One region of the Streptomyces sp. NPDC058246 genome, then DNA from elsewhere that is predicted to be linked to it. Evidence: riboswitches for the same ligand, from Rfam matches in the RefSeq annotation. Region 1 holds a riboswitch; each other region holds the start of a gene.

Region 1 (4,640 bases):
TGGCAGTACGGAGCTTGCGCGCGGCGGTGTTCGCCGTGCTGTGCGTGCTGCTGGCCGCCGGGGGCCACGGGCTGGCGACCGGGGAGGCGCCGCCGCTGTGGGCGGACGGCGTCGGGTTCCTCGCCGTCTTCGCGGTCGGCTGTCTGCTCGGCGGCCGGGAACGGTCCCTGCTCGGGATCGGCGGCGGGATGCTGGCCACGCAGGCCGGACTCCACCTCGGCTTCGAGGCCGCCCGGCCACGTATGGCGATGCACATGCACGGGGCGCACATGATGCCCGCGCACGCCCACGCCATGACGCCCCACGCCACGGTGGCGCATGTGGCCGCCGCCCTGCTCGCGACCTGGTGGCTGCGGCGCGGTGAGGCGGCTCTGTGGTCCTCGCTGCGGTGGGCCGTGGCGCTCGTGCCCGGGCTCGCGGCTTGGTGGCGGGTGCGGACGGGACCGTCTCACGCACCGGCGCGCCGGGACGTCGTACGCCGGAATGCCTTTGCGCCTTCCCCGCTCGGGCAGGCGCTGCTGCGGCATGCGGTCTGCCGACGGGGACCGCCGGCAGGGCTCGCGTACACGCCCTGATCGCACCCACACCAGTACGGAGTTGCCCTGATGTCCCCGATTCGTACCACCCTGCGCCGGGCCGGCCTTGTCGCCGCCCTCACCACGGCCGGCGTCCTGACCGCCGCGGGCGCCGCCTTCGCGCATGTGACGGTCCACCCCGAGAGCTACGCCCAGGGCGCCACGGACGGCGTGCTGACCTTCCGGGTCCCCAACGAGGAGGACACCGCCAGCACCACGAAGGTGCAGGTCTTCCTGCCCACCGACCATCCGGTCCTGGGCGTCCTGGTCACCCCGCAGGCGGGCTGGACCGCGAAGGTGACCACCACCAAGCTCAAGACGCCCATCAAGACGGACGACGGCACGATCACCGACGCCGTCTCCGAGATCACCTGGACCGGCGGCAGGATCCGCCACGGCGAGTACCAGGACTTCGATGTCGCCTTCGGCCAACTTCCGGACAACACCGACCAGCTGAGCTTCAAGACGCTGCAGACCTACTCGGACGGCAATGTCGTCCGCTGGATCGAGGAGACGCAGCAGGGCGGCGCGGAGCCTGAGAACCCGGCGCCGGTCCTCAAGCTCACCGCCAAGGGCGCCGGGGAGGGCTCGTCGGGCGAGTCGTCCGACGCGGCCTCGCCGTCCGCCTCGACCCCCAAGACCTCGACCGCGAACGGCAAGTCCAGTGACTCGACCGCTCGTGGTCTGGGCATCGCGGGTTTGGTCGTCGGCGTCCTCGGTCTGGCCGCGGCCGGATTCGCCCTCGCGCGCGGCCGGAGCGCCCGCTCCTAGCCGGTACGCCTGGCTGCTGACGCGGCTACCGCCCCGCCGGTGTCAACTCCCGTCGGCGGGGCGGACCGCCCACCGCTGCTCGACCTTGGCCAGCCGCCAGTACGCCACGGCCGCCGCCCAGACGACCACGAACAGGCCGACGATGATGTACCCGACGTTGTCCAGGTCGAGTCCCGCGATCCAGCCGGTCACGTCGTCGCGCAGGTCGAGCTTGTCGTGCAGGACGCCCACCAGCTCGATCGTGCCGATGAAGAAGGCCACCGCGATGGACAGTCCGGTGATGGTGAGGTTGTAGAAGACCTTGCGCACCGGGTTGGAGAAGGCCCACTGGTAGGCGAAGTTCATGAACGTGCCGTCCAGCGTGTCGAACAGGCTCATCCCCGCCGCGAACAGCAGCGGCAGGCACAGGATCGCGTACCAGGGCAGTCCGGCCGCCGCGCCGCTGCCCGCCATCACCATCAAGGTGACCTCGGTGGCGGTGTCGAAGCCGAGCCCGAAGAGAAAGCCCAGCGGGAACATCTGCCCGGGCCGCGTGATGGACTTCGTGAAGCGGCCGAGGATCCGGTTCATGAAACCCCGGGAATCCAGGTGCTGTTCGAGTTCGGCCTCGTCATAGGCGCCGGCGCGCATCGCGCGGAAGACCCGCAGAATGCCGACGAGCGCGACGAGGTTGAGGGCGGCGATGAGGTAGAGGAACGACCCGGAGATCGTGGTGCCCATGACGCCCAGCACCTGGTGGGTGCTGGACCCCTCGTTCATGATCCGACCGGCCAGCTGGGTGCCGCCGGCGATCAGTGCGGCGAGCACGACCACCACACTGGAGTGCCCGAGCGCGAACCAGAAGCCCACCGACACCGGCCGCTTGCCGTCGGCCATCAGCTTGCGGGTGGTGTTGTCGATCGCGGCGATGTGGTCCGCGTCGAAGGCGTGCCGCATGCCCAGGGTGTACGCGGTGACGCCCAGGCCGATGCCGAACGCCTTGGAGCCGACCTCGTAGTGCTCCGGCACCACGAGCAGGAACAGGATGCCGAACGCGACGACGTGCAACGCCGCGATCACGGCCAGGAGTACGGCGGTTCGGAGGGTGTCCTCGCGGCGCCAGCGGAACCCGGCGGCGGGTGGGGACGACTGAGTGGGCAGGGTCATTCGGTCACGCTCCAGCACCTCGTGGATCACTTCGTGAGATGCCGTGGCCGGTCTCCTGGCTTACGGGTGCACGCGCCCGACCCTGCCTTCCCGGCCTCGCGGCCAGTGGCGCCGCCGAAGGCGGCACGGGACGGGAACTCCCCGATCACAGTGGCGAGGGCCGCTCCGGTATGGACCTCCTGAGGGGTCGTCACCGGTCTTCCCGAACACCACGGCCCACCCACCGTAGGGGTGGCCGAGGTCTCCTGCAAAGCTGCACAGCTGCGCAGGTATTGAAGATCACATGGGGCACCTCGCCCGGGCCGCCGCGGGGACGGCGGCGTGCGTCCCGTGTCCGCCTGCGAAGATGGCCGCCATGCACCTCGTCCCCGCCGAGCGGGCCGACCGCCGGACCATCGACGGCCACCGGGTCTGCGACGCCGTCGCCGCCATCGGTGAGCCCGGGCACGTACGCACGTGGGCCGACCGCTTCTCCCTGCTGGCCGACCCACGCCGCCTCGCTCTGCTCCTGGCCCTGCACCGAGCCGGGCCCCTTGCCGTCTCCGACCTCGCCATCGCGACCGGCATGAACGACCCCGCCGTGTCCCAGGCCCTGCGTCTGCTCCGTACCGCCGGGGTGGTCGAGGGCGACAAGGACGGGCGCGTCGTGCGCTACCGGGTGACCGACGGCCCGATCGCCGAACTCCTCGAACACTGCTCGTCCGACGAACACCGCACGTCCGACGGCGGTTGAGCCGCTCCGGTCGCTCACTGTCGAGTTGCCAAGGTGCTGAGGCTGGAGGCCTGCGCCTCCGCTCTTGTCCGGTCCGGTCTTCAGTCCTGCGTCGGTGCCTTCTTCTTGCGGACGAGGAAGACCGCCCCGCCGCCGATCACCACCAGGGCGATGGCTGTGCCCGCGATGAGCGGCGTCGCGCTGGTGCCGCCGGTCGCGGCGAGGTCGGTGCCCCCGGTGGAGGTGCCGCCCACCGTCGCCGGGCTCGGCTCACTGACCGTCTGCGTCGTGACGTCGTGCGCGCCGCCCTGGGTCTCGCAGTCGAGCACGCCCTTGAAGCGCTTCGCGAAGCCGTTCGGACCGGTGATCGTGAAGTCGTAGGCCTGGTCCTCCTGGAGCGGGATGGTCACCGTCTGCGTCGCGCCCGCCGCGATGGTGTGCTCGATCCCCATCAACTCGAAGGTGAACGCCTCGTCGCCCTTGTTGGCCGCCGTGATGTCCACGCCACCCTTGGCGCAGTTCTTCTCGGCGGACAGGGCCGGTATCGCGCCCCTCTCCGCCCAGTTCGCGGTCGCCGTCGCGGAGACCGTCGACTCGCTGGAGCCCGCGAGTATCTGGGTCTGGGAGTGGGTCTCCGAGGTGAAGGCGCGACCGACCGGCACGGTCGTGGACGCCTGCACGGTCAGCGAGGCCGAACCGTCCGCGCTGTCCTTCGGCACGTCGAAGTAGAGCCGGCTGCCGTCGGCCGCGGAGGTGATCGCCTTGCCGTTCTTGTCGACGATCCTCACCCCGCTGGCGGCGGCGTCCGTGGGCGGGGTCACCGTCACGCTGTCCGCGTTGGTGTGCACCGTGACCGGACCGAGCCGCTCACCGGCGTGACCCGAGACCGCGGCCGGGGCGAGTGTGAGGGACGCCTTGGGCTCCGCCAGGTTCCGCGCGCTCTTCTGCAGATAGTCCGCGAGTTTTTCCGCCGGCGGGTCCACCGCGTCCACGTCGGCGCCGTCCGAGTACCGCCAGATGGCCACCTGGGTGCCGGCCGCCGCGTCCTTCTCGGTGAGGCCGCTGACGCCGGCCTGCTTGGCGAGCGCCGCCAGGTCGTTCACCTGCGGGTAGGAGTTCTGCAGGATCCAGCGGATCTTGCCGGCGTCCTTGTTGCCGCTCAGCGACGTACCGCTCCAGGAGGTCTCCTGGTACTTGGCGTCCCGCTGCGTCGGGTTGTGGATGTCGATGCAGTAGGTCTGCAGCATGCCGCCGTTGTCCACGGACATCTCGAAGAGCCCCGCGGACACCCACGAGTCCTCGCCGCCGTCATGAATGACCGCGGACCCGTACGTCTTCAGGTCGCCTATGGTGGCCGTCGCGCCGCCCTGGTTCTGCGGAGTCTCGTCGGCGACGGCCGTACCGGCGGTGGCGATCGCCGCCGCGGCGAAGAGCCC
Region 2 (4,640 bases), on a different contig from region 1:
GCTGGTCGACGACGGCGCGATCGCGCCCGACGAACCGGTCGACGCGTGGCTGCCGGAGCTCGCCAAGCCGATGGTCGTGCGGACGCCGGCCAGTCCCGTCGACGACGTGGTCCCGGCCGTCCGGCCGATCACCGTCGCCGATCTGCTCTCCTCCCGGGCCGGCTGGGGCTTCCCGTCCGACTTCTCGCTGCCGCAGGTCCAGGCGCTGTTCGAGGTGCAGAAGGACGGCCGTGAGCCGCAGGCGTATCCGACGCCGGATGCCTGGGTGGCGGACCTCGCCCGCCTTCCGCTGCTCTACCAGCCGGGCGAGGCCTGGTTGTACGGCACCTCATCCGATCTCCAGGGCGTGCTGATCGCCCGGGTCACGGGCCGCCCGTTGCCGGAGTTCCTGGCCGAGCGGATCTTCGAGCCGCTCGGCATGAAGGACACCGCCTTCGAGGTACCGGCCGGCAAGCGCGACCGCTTCACCAGCTCCTACCGGAAGGCCCGGGGCGGGGGTCTCGAACTCGCCGACTCCCCCGACGGACAGTGGAGCAGCGTCCCGGCGTTCCCGTCCGGCGGTGGCGGCCTGGTCTCCACCGCCGACGACTGGCTGGCCTTCGCCCGGCTGCTCCTCGCCGACGGCACGGCGGACGGCCGGCGGCTCCTGTCCCCCGCCTCCGTACGGGAGATGACCACCAACCACCTCACCCCCGCCCAGCGCGACATCGGCGCCCTGTTCATGGAGGGCCAGGGCTGGGGCTACGGCGCCCAGGTCGACATCGAACGCACCGACCCCTGGAGCGTGCCGGGCCGCTACGGCTGGACCGGCGGCACCGGCACCACCGCCCATATCGTCCCGTCCACCGGCACGGTCACCGTCCTGCTCACCCAGGTCGCCATGGAGAACCCGACGCCCACCCCGCTGATGCGGGACTTCTGGCGCCGCACGGCCGACGCGACTCAGTAAGCGGGCGGCGCCACTCGGCGCCACTCGGCGCCACGAGGTGCCGCTCGCCGCCACGAGGTGCCGCCTGCGGCCGAGGGCCTCACAGGCGGCCCTCAGGCAATTTCGTACGGCCGGTAGAGTGAGCGCGTCGTCATCACACCCGTACGGGGGGAAGCCGGTGCAATTCCGGCGCTGACCCGCAACCGTGAACCACCCGCAAGGTGGTGAGCCGGATCGCCCCGCGCAGGAAGTGACCGGCTCGTGCCACCGGCAGCCCGCCGCTGGCCGGCACCGTCGAGGGATACGGAGCCGGAGCCGCCCGGATGCTCCCGCGTGCGCCCGGTGCTGCCCGGCTCCCCGCAGGGAGAGTCATGATTGTTCGCCGCAGCACCGCGGTACTGGCCGCCACCGTCGTCATCGGTACGGCCGTCGCACCGGCGGCGTTCGCCGCCGACGCGTCCCCCTCCCCCTCCCCTTCCGTGGCGCTCCCCTCCGGGCTGTACGGCTCCACCGACCCCACCTACGACGGCGTCTGGCGGCAGTCACTGGCACTGCTCGCCCAGGACACCGTGGGCGTCAAGCCCGCCGCCAAGGCCGTCGACTGGCTGACCGGCCAGCAGTGCGCGAACGGCGCCTTCGCCGCGTACCGCGCCGATGCCACCGCCAAGTGCGACGCCAAGACGACGGTCGACACGAACAGCACGGCCGCCGCCGTACAGGCCCTGGCCGCGCTCGGCGGGCACGACACCGAGACCGGCAAGGCCGTCGCCTGGCTGAAGTCCGTGCAGAACAAGGACGGTGGCTGGGGGTACGCCGCGGGCGGGGCCAGCGACGCCAACTCGACGTCCGTGGTGATCGGAGCTCTCACCGCGGTGGGCGAGAAGCCCGACGACGTCTCCAAGGGCGGCAAGTCGCCGTACGACGCGCTGGTGAAGCTGTCGCTGCCCTGCGACGGCGCCGACGCGGGCGCCTTCGCCTACCAGCCGGACAAGAAGGGCAAGCTCGCGGCGAACGCCGACGCGACGGCGGCGGCCGTGGCCGGCTCGCTCGGCAAGGGCCTCGCCGGTGAACCCAAGCAGCCGATCGCCGACCCCCTGTCCTGCAAGGCCGCCGACGGCAGCCACCCCGAGCGGGCCGCGCAGAACGGTGCCGCGTACCTCGTCAAGGCGCTCGCCAAGGACAAGTACCTCAAGTCGGCGCAGCCCGGCGCCGAGGACCGGCCCGACTACGGCAACACCGCGGACGCGGTCCTCGCGCTCGCGACCTCCGGACACGGCGACAAGGCGGCCGACACGATGCGCTGGCTGGAGGGCCACTACGCGCAGTGGGCGAAGCAGGCCGGGCCGGCCGCGTACGCCCAGCTGATCCTCGCCGCCGACGCGGCGACCTTCGACACGTGGGACTTCGGCGGCCAGAACCTCGTCAAGCAGCTCAACGCCCTTGGCCCCGCTCCGGAGTCGGTGCCCACGGCCGGCCCCTACCCCTCCTCGGGTGCCGAGAAGAACGCGGACCAGGCCAAGGACGAGGACGACAAGGGCCTCGGCGTCTGGTGGATCGTCGGCGTCGGTCTCGTCGCCGGCATCGGCATCGGCTTCCTGCTCAGCGGCCGCAACAAGAAGCGGCAGCTGTGACCCGGCGCGGTACGACCACCCCGGTCCTGGTCCTGGCCCTGCTCCTCCTCCTGCTCGGCGGCACGGCGGGCCAGGCCCAGGCCGTCGGCTACCGCTACTGGTCCTTCTGGGACCTGACCGGCGGGAAGTGGACGTACGCGACCCAGGGTCCGTCGACCGCGCGGCCGTCCGACGGCGATGTCCAGGGCTTCCGCTTCGCGGTGAGCCAGGACTCCCAGGACGCCGCGAAGCCGCGCGGGAAGGCGGACCTCGCCTCCGACCCCGCTTCCGCCTTCGCCTCCGACCTCGCTTCCATATGCGCGAAGACGCCCGCCCAGCACGGCAAGAAGCGCGTGGCCCTGGTCATCGACTTCGGTACGACGGCGGACGCACCGTCCGGCGAGACGCCGCCGTCCCCGCGTACGGCGTGTGCCCGCGTCCCCTCCGACGCGACGACGGCCGACGCCCTCGCCTCGGTTGCCAAACCCCTCCGCTACGACACCAACGCCCTCCTGTGCGCCATCGCGGGCTACCCGCGAACGGGCTGCGGCGACCAGGTCTCCGCCACGAAGCCGACGGCCTCCGCCCGCCCCCAGGCCGAGCCCGCCCACCACGGCCCATCGGTCGGCCTGCTCGCAGGCGTCGCCGCGGTGGCCCTGCTGGGCGCGGCGGCCGTCTGGCAGGCACGCCGCCGCCGGGGCTGAGGACCATGACGAAGGGCGACGAGGACTGTGCCGTCACCGCTGTGGGCGATCGTCCCGCAGGGCGACGGGGGTCCCCCCTGTTCGAGCGCAGGCGAGAAATCGAGGGAGGGCGGGCACGGCCACCAGTGCCGGGTGCCCATCCGATCAAGCGCCCGCTGAACCCCGGTAACCGCAACGCCCTCCACCCGGGCGCCTGGTGGATCTGGGCCCTGGGCCTGGGCACCGCGGCCTCCCGCACCACGAACCCGCTCCTCCTTGCCCTCCTCATCGGCACAGCCGGATACGTCGTGGCGGCACGCCGGAGCGAGGCCCCCTGGGCGCGCTCCTACGGCGCCTTCGTCAAGCTGGCCGCGGCCGTCCTCGGCATCCGCCTCGCCTTCGCCGTCTTCCTCGGCTCCCCCATCCCCGGCACCCACCTCCTCGTCACCCTCCCCGAAGTCCCCCTCCCCCACTGGGTCCAGGGCGTCCGCATCGGCGGCCGGGTCACCGCCGAGGGCGTGCTCTTCGCCCTCTACGACGGCCTGAAACTGGCCACGCTCCTCGTCTGCGTGGGCGCGGCGAACGCCCTCGCCAACCCGGCACGGCTGCTGAAGTCCCTCCCGGGAGCGCTGTACGAGATGGGCGTCGCGGTGGTCGTCGCGCTGACCTTCGCCCCGAACCTGATCGCCGACGTACAGAGACTGCGCGCCGCGCGCAGGCTCCGCGGCCGTACCGACCGGGGCCTGCGCGGCCTGCTGCACGTCGGACTCCCGGTGCTGGAGGGGGCGTTGGAGCGTTCGGTCGCCCTCGCCGCGGCGATGGACGCGCGCGGTTACGGCCGTACCGCCCAGGTTCCGCCCACCGTCCGCCGCACCACCGCCGTGCTCACGCTCGGCGGCCTGCTGGGCGTCTGCGCGGGGACGTACGGACTGCTGACCGCCGAGGGCGGCGGCTACGGCCTGCCGCTGCTACTGGCCGGGCTGACCGCGGCGCTCGCCGGCCTGTGGCTGGGCGGCCGGCGCTCGCTGCGGACGCGGTACCGGCCGGACGTCTGGGGCGCCCGGGCGTGGCTGGTCGCGGGATCGGGCGTGGCCGTGGCGGCGCTGATGATCGTCGCCGCGTCGTACGACCCCGTGGCGCTCCGCCCCGGTGTCGTCCCCCTCATCGCCCCCGCCCTCCCCCTGTGGCCCGCCGCGGCGATCCTCCTCGGCCTGCTCCCCGCCTTCGTCGCCCCCGTCCCGTACACCAGAGCCAGCAGAGCCACCGAAGTCGCCAAAGCCGCCAAGGCCGCCGAAGTCACCAAAGTCGCCGAAGTCACCAAGGAGCCCTCATGATCCGCTTCGAGGACGTCTCCGTGACGTACGACGGGGCGGCCGGGCCCACCGTCCAGGGTGTGGACTTCGAGGTCCCGGAGGGTGA
Region 3 (4,640 bases), on a different contig from region 1:
AGACGGCGACCCGCAGGACGTCCTCGCCGACCGGCGAGGTGACCGCCGACTCCCGGACCGTCCCGCGCAGGGACACCCGGAGCCCGTCCTCCTCGTCGATGCCGAGGCCGTGCCGGAAGGGCAGCACGCCGTACGACGGGCGTCCGGTGAGGCCGTGGAGCATGTCGAGCCCAGGCTCCAGCAGGGACACGTCCCCACGGAACTTGTTCACCAGGAACCCGGCGACCAGCTCCTGGTCCTCACGGGACAGCAGCGCGACCGTGCCGAAGAAGGAGGCGAAGACGCCCCCGCGGTCGATGTCGCCGACGACGAGCACGGGCAGCCGCGCGTTCCGCGCGATCCCCATGTTCACGATGTCCGTCCGCCGCAGATTGATCTCGGCGGGACTGCCCGCCCCCTCACAGATCACCGCGTCATACGTGCCCCGCAACTCGGCGAGGCAGTCCAGCACGGTCCCGAGGAGCCGCTCCTGCCGTCCCCCGTGATAGCCGCGCGCGCTCATCTCGCCCACCGGCTTGCCCATCAGCACGACCTGGCTGCTGCGGTCACTGCCCGGCTTGAGGAGCACGGGGTTCATCAGCGCGGTCGGCTCCACGCGCGCGGCCTGCGCCTGCATGGCCTGCGCCCGCCCGATCTCGGCACCCTCACGCGTCACGAAGGAGTTGAGGGACATGTTCTGCGCCTTGAAGGGCGCGACCTTGACGCCCTGCCGCACCAGCCACCGGCAGATCCCGGCGGTCACGACGCTCTTGCCGGCGTCGGAGGTGGTTCCGGCGATCAGCAGTCCGCCGCTCATGACGTGCCTCCCCGTCGTGTCAGGGTTCGGGCGGCCACGCTGACACCGAGCGCGAGCAGGCTCACGCGCCGCGACAGCCGTACGGCCCGTTCGATGTCGTCGACCTCGACGGCGCGGCCCGCGCCGTTCAGCACGGGCCGGTGCTCGACCCGGCCGCTGTAGGAGAGCGTCCCGCCGAGCCGCACACCGAGCGCACCCGCGAACGAGGCCTCGACGGGGCCGGCGTTGGGGCTCGGGTGCTTGCGGGCGTCCGCGCGCCAGGCGCGCACGGCGCCGCGCGGGTCGCCTCCGGCGACGGTGGCGAGCGCGGCGGTCAGCCGCGCGCCCGGCCAGCCCGCGACATCGTCGAGCCGCGCGGAAGCCCAGCCGTAGCGCCGGTACTTGGCGGACCTGTGCCCGACCATCGCGTCGAGCGTGTTCACGGCACGGAAGGCGACGAGACCGGGCACGCCGCCGACGGCGCCCCACACCAGTGCCCCCACGACGGCATCGGAGGTGTTCTCCGCGACGGACTCGACCACGGCACGGGCGATCCCGTCCTCGTCGAGCGCCTGCGGATCCCGCCCGCACAGATGCGGCAGCCGTTCCCGGGCCACCTCGACGTCCCCGGCCGCGAGCGCACCGCCGATCGCCCGGGCCTCCCGGCCGAGGGAGGTCCCTCCGACTACGGCCCAGGTGGCGGCGGCGGTCAGGGCGACGGAAGCGGTACGAGAGGTACGTACGGAACGAGCCGCGACGGCCGCGAGCCCGGCGGCACCCCCCACGCACACGGCGGTGTGCAGTGCGCCCCACCCGCGGTGGTCCCGCCACAGCACCCGCTCCACAGCTCCCGCGGCCCGCCCGAACGCGGCGACCGGATGCCCCCGGCGAGGATCGCCGAGCAGCAGGTCACCGAGAAGGCCGGCGGCGGCGCCGTACGCGAAGACGCGATCGGCACGCATCGGTTCAGCCGACCGTCGGGTCGGGCACAGCCGTCGTCCGCGTCATTCGCTTAGTTGGCAGAGCACTTGGGCAGCCGCGCATGGCGATATGTCCTCACTCAGGGTGTCCACGCCCTGGTTCGACGAGACCGGCGGTGAGAGTTCCTGGCTCCCGGGGACTTCCTTCCCCGGTGACAGTGGCGGGACCGCGCCGGATTCACACCGGCTTCCTCTCATGTCGCCGTACTTGGCTCCGGCAGTCCACCACGGGCCGAGAACACCCGTCAACTTGCTGTTGACCTGCGGAGGGAGAGTGTGCGAAGGCCCACACACGGGTGGGGTGCGAGACGGTGATCCGTCCCGCACCCCACTCGAAGTGATGCCCTTTTTACGTTACTTGCCGACGATCAGATAGATCCCGTACGCCACCGCCGCCGCGCAGGTCGCGAAGCAGACGTAGGCGCCGGTGACCGCGAGGGCGGCGGAACCGCCCTGGGCCGAGGCCGACTCGCGCTTGGAGAGTCCGACGATGCCGAGGGTGAAGAGGCCGACGAGGGCCACGGTGGTCACGAGGCTGACTCCGAAGACGGAGCCGAGGGCTGCCCAGTCGATGTGCATGCTGTTCGTTCCTTACACCGTGGCCGGGCGGGTGGGCTCCGCGTCCGGGGCCGGGATGGTGGTCTTCAGGTCGGTGTCCGCCGTGGCGATCGAGCCGGCCGGCGGCGGGGTGACCGCGGCGATCGCCGCGGTGACGACGCCCGCGGGCTCCGCGGGGACGTCGTTGACATTGTCGACGGTGACCGGCTGGCGGCGGGAGAGCGTCCAGATGACGCCGGCGCCGGCCACCAGCAGTACGCCGGTGAGGACGATGCCCCAGGTGCCCTGCTTGGTGAGGAACTCGGCGGAGGCGCCGGCCAGACCGGCGGCCGGCAGGGTCAGACCCCACGCGACGAACATCCGGGTCGCGGTCGACCAGCGGACGACACTGCCCTTGCGGCCGAGGCCCGAGCCCATCACGGCGCCCGAGCAGACCTGGGTGGTGGAGAGCGAGAAGCCGATGTGCGAGGAGGCCAGGATGGCCGTCGCGGCGCTGGTCTGGGCGGCGAAGCCCTGCTGCGGCGCGAGGTCGGTGAGGCCCTTGCCCATGGTGCGGATGATGCGCCAGCCGCCCAGGTAGGTGCCGAGCGCGATGGCCGTACCGGCCGAGACGATGACCCAGGTGGGAGGGTTCGAGCCCGGGGCGATCACACCGCCGGTGACCAGGGCGAGGGTGATGATGCCCATGGTCTTCTGCGCGTCGTTGGTGCCGTGGGCGAGCGAGACGAGACCGGCGGAGGCGATCTGGCCCGCGCGGAAGCCCTTGGCGGTCGCCTTCTCCTCGGCGCGGTTGCCGATCTTGTACGTCAGCCGGGTGGCCAGCATGGCGGCGAGTCCGGCGACGAGGGGGGCGGCGACCGCGGGGATCAGCACCTTGGTGACGACGGTCGAGCCGTTCACCGACGACCAGCCGGCCGACATGACCGCGGCGCCGATCAGGCCGCCGAAGAGTGCGTGGGAGGAGCTGGAGGGCAGACCCAGAAGCCAGGTCAGCAGATTCCAGAGGATGGCGCCGACGAGCGCCGCGAAGATCACTTCGGTGCGAATGCCCTCTTCGTTGATGATCCCGCCGGAGATCGTCTTGGCGACCTCCACGGAGAGGAACGCACCGACGAGATTCAGCACGGCGGACATGGCCACCGCCGTCTTGGGCTTCAGAGCGCCGGTCGAGATGGTCGTCGCCATCGCGTTGGCAGTGTCGTGGAAACCGTTCGTGAAATCGAACACGAGAGCGGTGACGATCACGATTCCGAGGAGGAGCGTGATGTGTTCCATTTACCCAGGCTTCTGTTTGACGTCAGTGGCAAGTGGACCGTAGGCAACCTGAGTGAACGGAAGATGAACTGGGGCGGGCGGTGGGGTGTCTCAATGGGTGGACCGCCCCTCCGTTTGTGGCGGAGGGGCGGCCCGATGGGCTCGAACGAAGGCGGAATCCTGGGCTCCGCTCCCTTTTTCTAGCCGCCGGCGAGCCGCTTGAGCTGAGTGCTGGATCCGTTGAAGAGATTCTGGTCACCCGGCAGGCTGCCGCTGTTGTCGTACTGCCAGAAGGTCCAGAACGACCAGCCGGCGGGCAGCGTGCCCGCGTCCGCCGAGTCGTAGCGGGCGAGCCACAGGGCGTGGTTCGCGGCGAAGGCGCGGCTGCCGCCGGTGCAGGTGTTCCACCAGTGCGTGGTCGTGTAGATCACCGGACGGCGGCCGGTCTCCCGCTTGACCTCGTCACTGAACGCCTTGATCCAGCTCACCATCCTGGCCTTGCTCAGGCCGTAGCACTTGTGGCTGCTGTACGGGTTGTACTCGATGTCCAGCGCGGGCGGCAGCGTCCAGCCGTCCGAGCGCCATGCGCCTCCGTTGCGCACGAAGTACGCGGCCTGGGTGGTGCCGGACGACTTGTCCGGCACCGCGAAGTGGTAGGCGCCGCGGAGGATGCCCGCGTCGCGCGCGCCGTTGTACTGCCGGCTGAAGTACGGATTGCGGTAGGTGTGGGACTCGGTCGCCTTGACGTAGACGAACTGGGCGCCCTTCGCTTTCGCGCTCGGCCAGTCGACGTTCTTCTGGTGCGAGGACACGTCGTGCCCCTTGGGCCTGCTCGCGGCGTCGGCCGGAAGCGCGGTGAGGGCCGTCCCCCCGGCGGTGAGTGCCGCCACGACGGCAGCCGCCGCGACGACGTGGGTGCGGGCGCGGGCGCGCCGACGGAACGGTTTGTGATCACGGGCCATATTTCCCCCCGGAATGGCGACGTGCACGACAAATCCCCCAGAGGTTACTGGAGGACCAGGCCATGCCCGTCGATCCCCAGCCAATCGCCAACAGAGGGGGATATATGCCCA

What was found. A riboswitch is a leader RNA that binds a small molecule or an ion and turns the genes downstream of it on or off. The one in region 1 is predicted to bind cobalamin.
Region 2: it holds a riboswitch for cobalamin, as region 1 does, so the genes downstream of both, ACFVXA_RS26625 (prenyltransferase/squalene oxidase repeat-containing protein) here and ACFVXA_RS12295 (HoxN/HupN/NixA family nickel/cobalt transporter) in region 1, are expected to answer to the same signal.
Region 3: it holds a riboswitch for cobalamin, as region 1 does, so the genes downstream of both, ACFVXA_RS32365 (cobalamin biosynthesis protein) here and ACFVXA_RS12295 (HoxN/HupN/NixA family nickel/cobalt transporter) in region 1, are expected to answer to the same signal.

The regions. Positions count from the first base shown of each region.
Region 1 is NZ_JBHVWZ010000006.1:339,264-343,903, forward strand. It holds gene ACFVXA_RS12285 (hypothetical protein) at 1-575, shown strand, start outside; gene ACFVXA_RS12290 (YcnI family protein) at 606-1,346, shown strand; gene ACFVXA_RS12295 (HoxN/HupN/NixA family nickel/cobalt transporter) at 1,389-2,492, opposite strand; cobalamin riboswitch at 2,520-2,747, opposite strand; gene ACFVXA_RS12300 (helix-turn-helix domain-containing protein) at 2,848-3,225, shown strand; gene ACFVXA_RS12305 (Cys-Gln thioester bond-forming surface protein) at 3,306-4,640, opposite strand, start outside.
Region 2 is NZ_JBHVWZ010000020.1:127,203-131,842, forward strand. It holds gene ACFVXA_RS26620 (serine hydrolase domain-containing protein) at 1-949, shown strand, start outside; cobalamin riboswitch at 1,056-1,189, shown strand; gene ACFVXA_RS26625 (prenyltransferase/squalene oxidase repeat-containing protein) at 1,300-2,559, shown strand; gene ACFVXA_RS26630 (SCO2322 family protein) at 2,556-3,242, shown strand; gene ACFVXA_RS26635 (energy-coupling factor transporter transmembrane component T) at 3,248-4,555, shown strand; gene ACFVXA_RS26640 (ABC transporter ATP-binding protein) at 4,552-4,640, shown strand, end outside.
Region 3 is NZ_JBHVWZ010000030.1:70,037-74,676, reverse strand. It holds gene ACFVXA_RS32370 (cobyric acid synthase) at 1-796, opposite strand, end outside; gene ACFVXA_RS32365 (cobalamin biosynthesis protein) at 793-1,737, opposite strand; cobalamin riboswitch at 1,856-1,997, opposite strand; gene ACFVXA_RS32360 (hypothetical protein) at 2,110-2,334, opposite strand; gene ACFVXA_RS32355 (inorganic phosphate transporter) at 2,347-3,588, opposite strand; gene ACFVXA_RS32350 (lysozyme) at 3,768-4,529, opposite strand.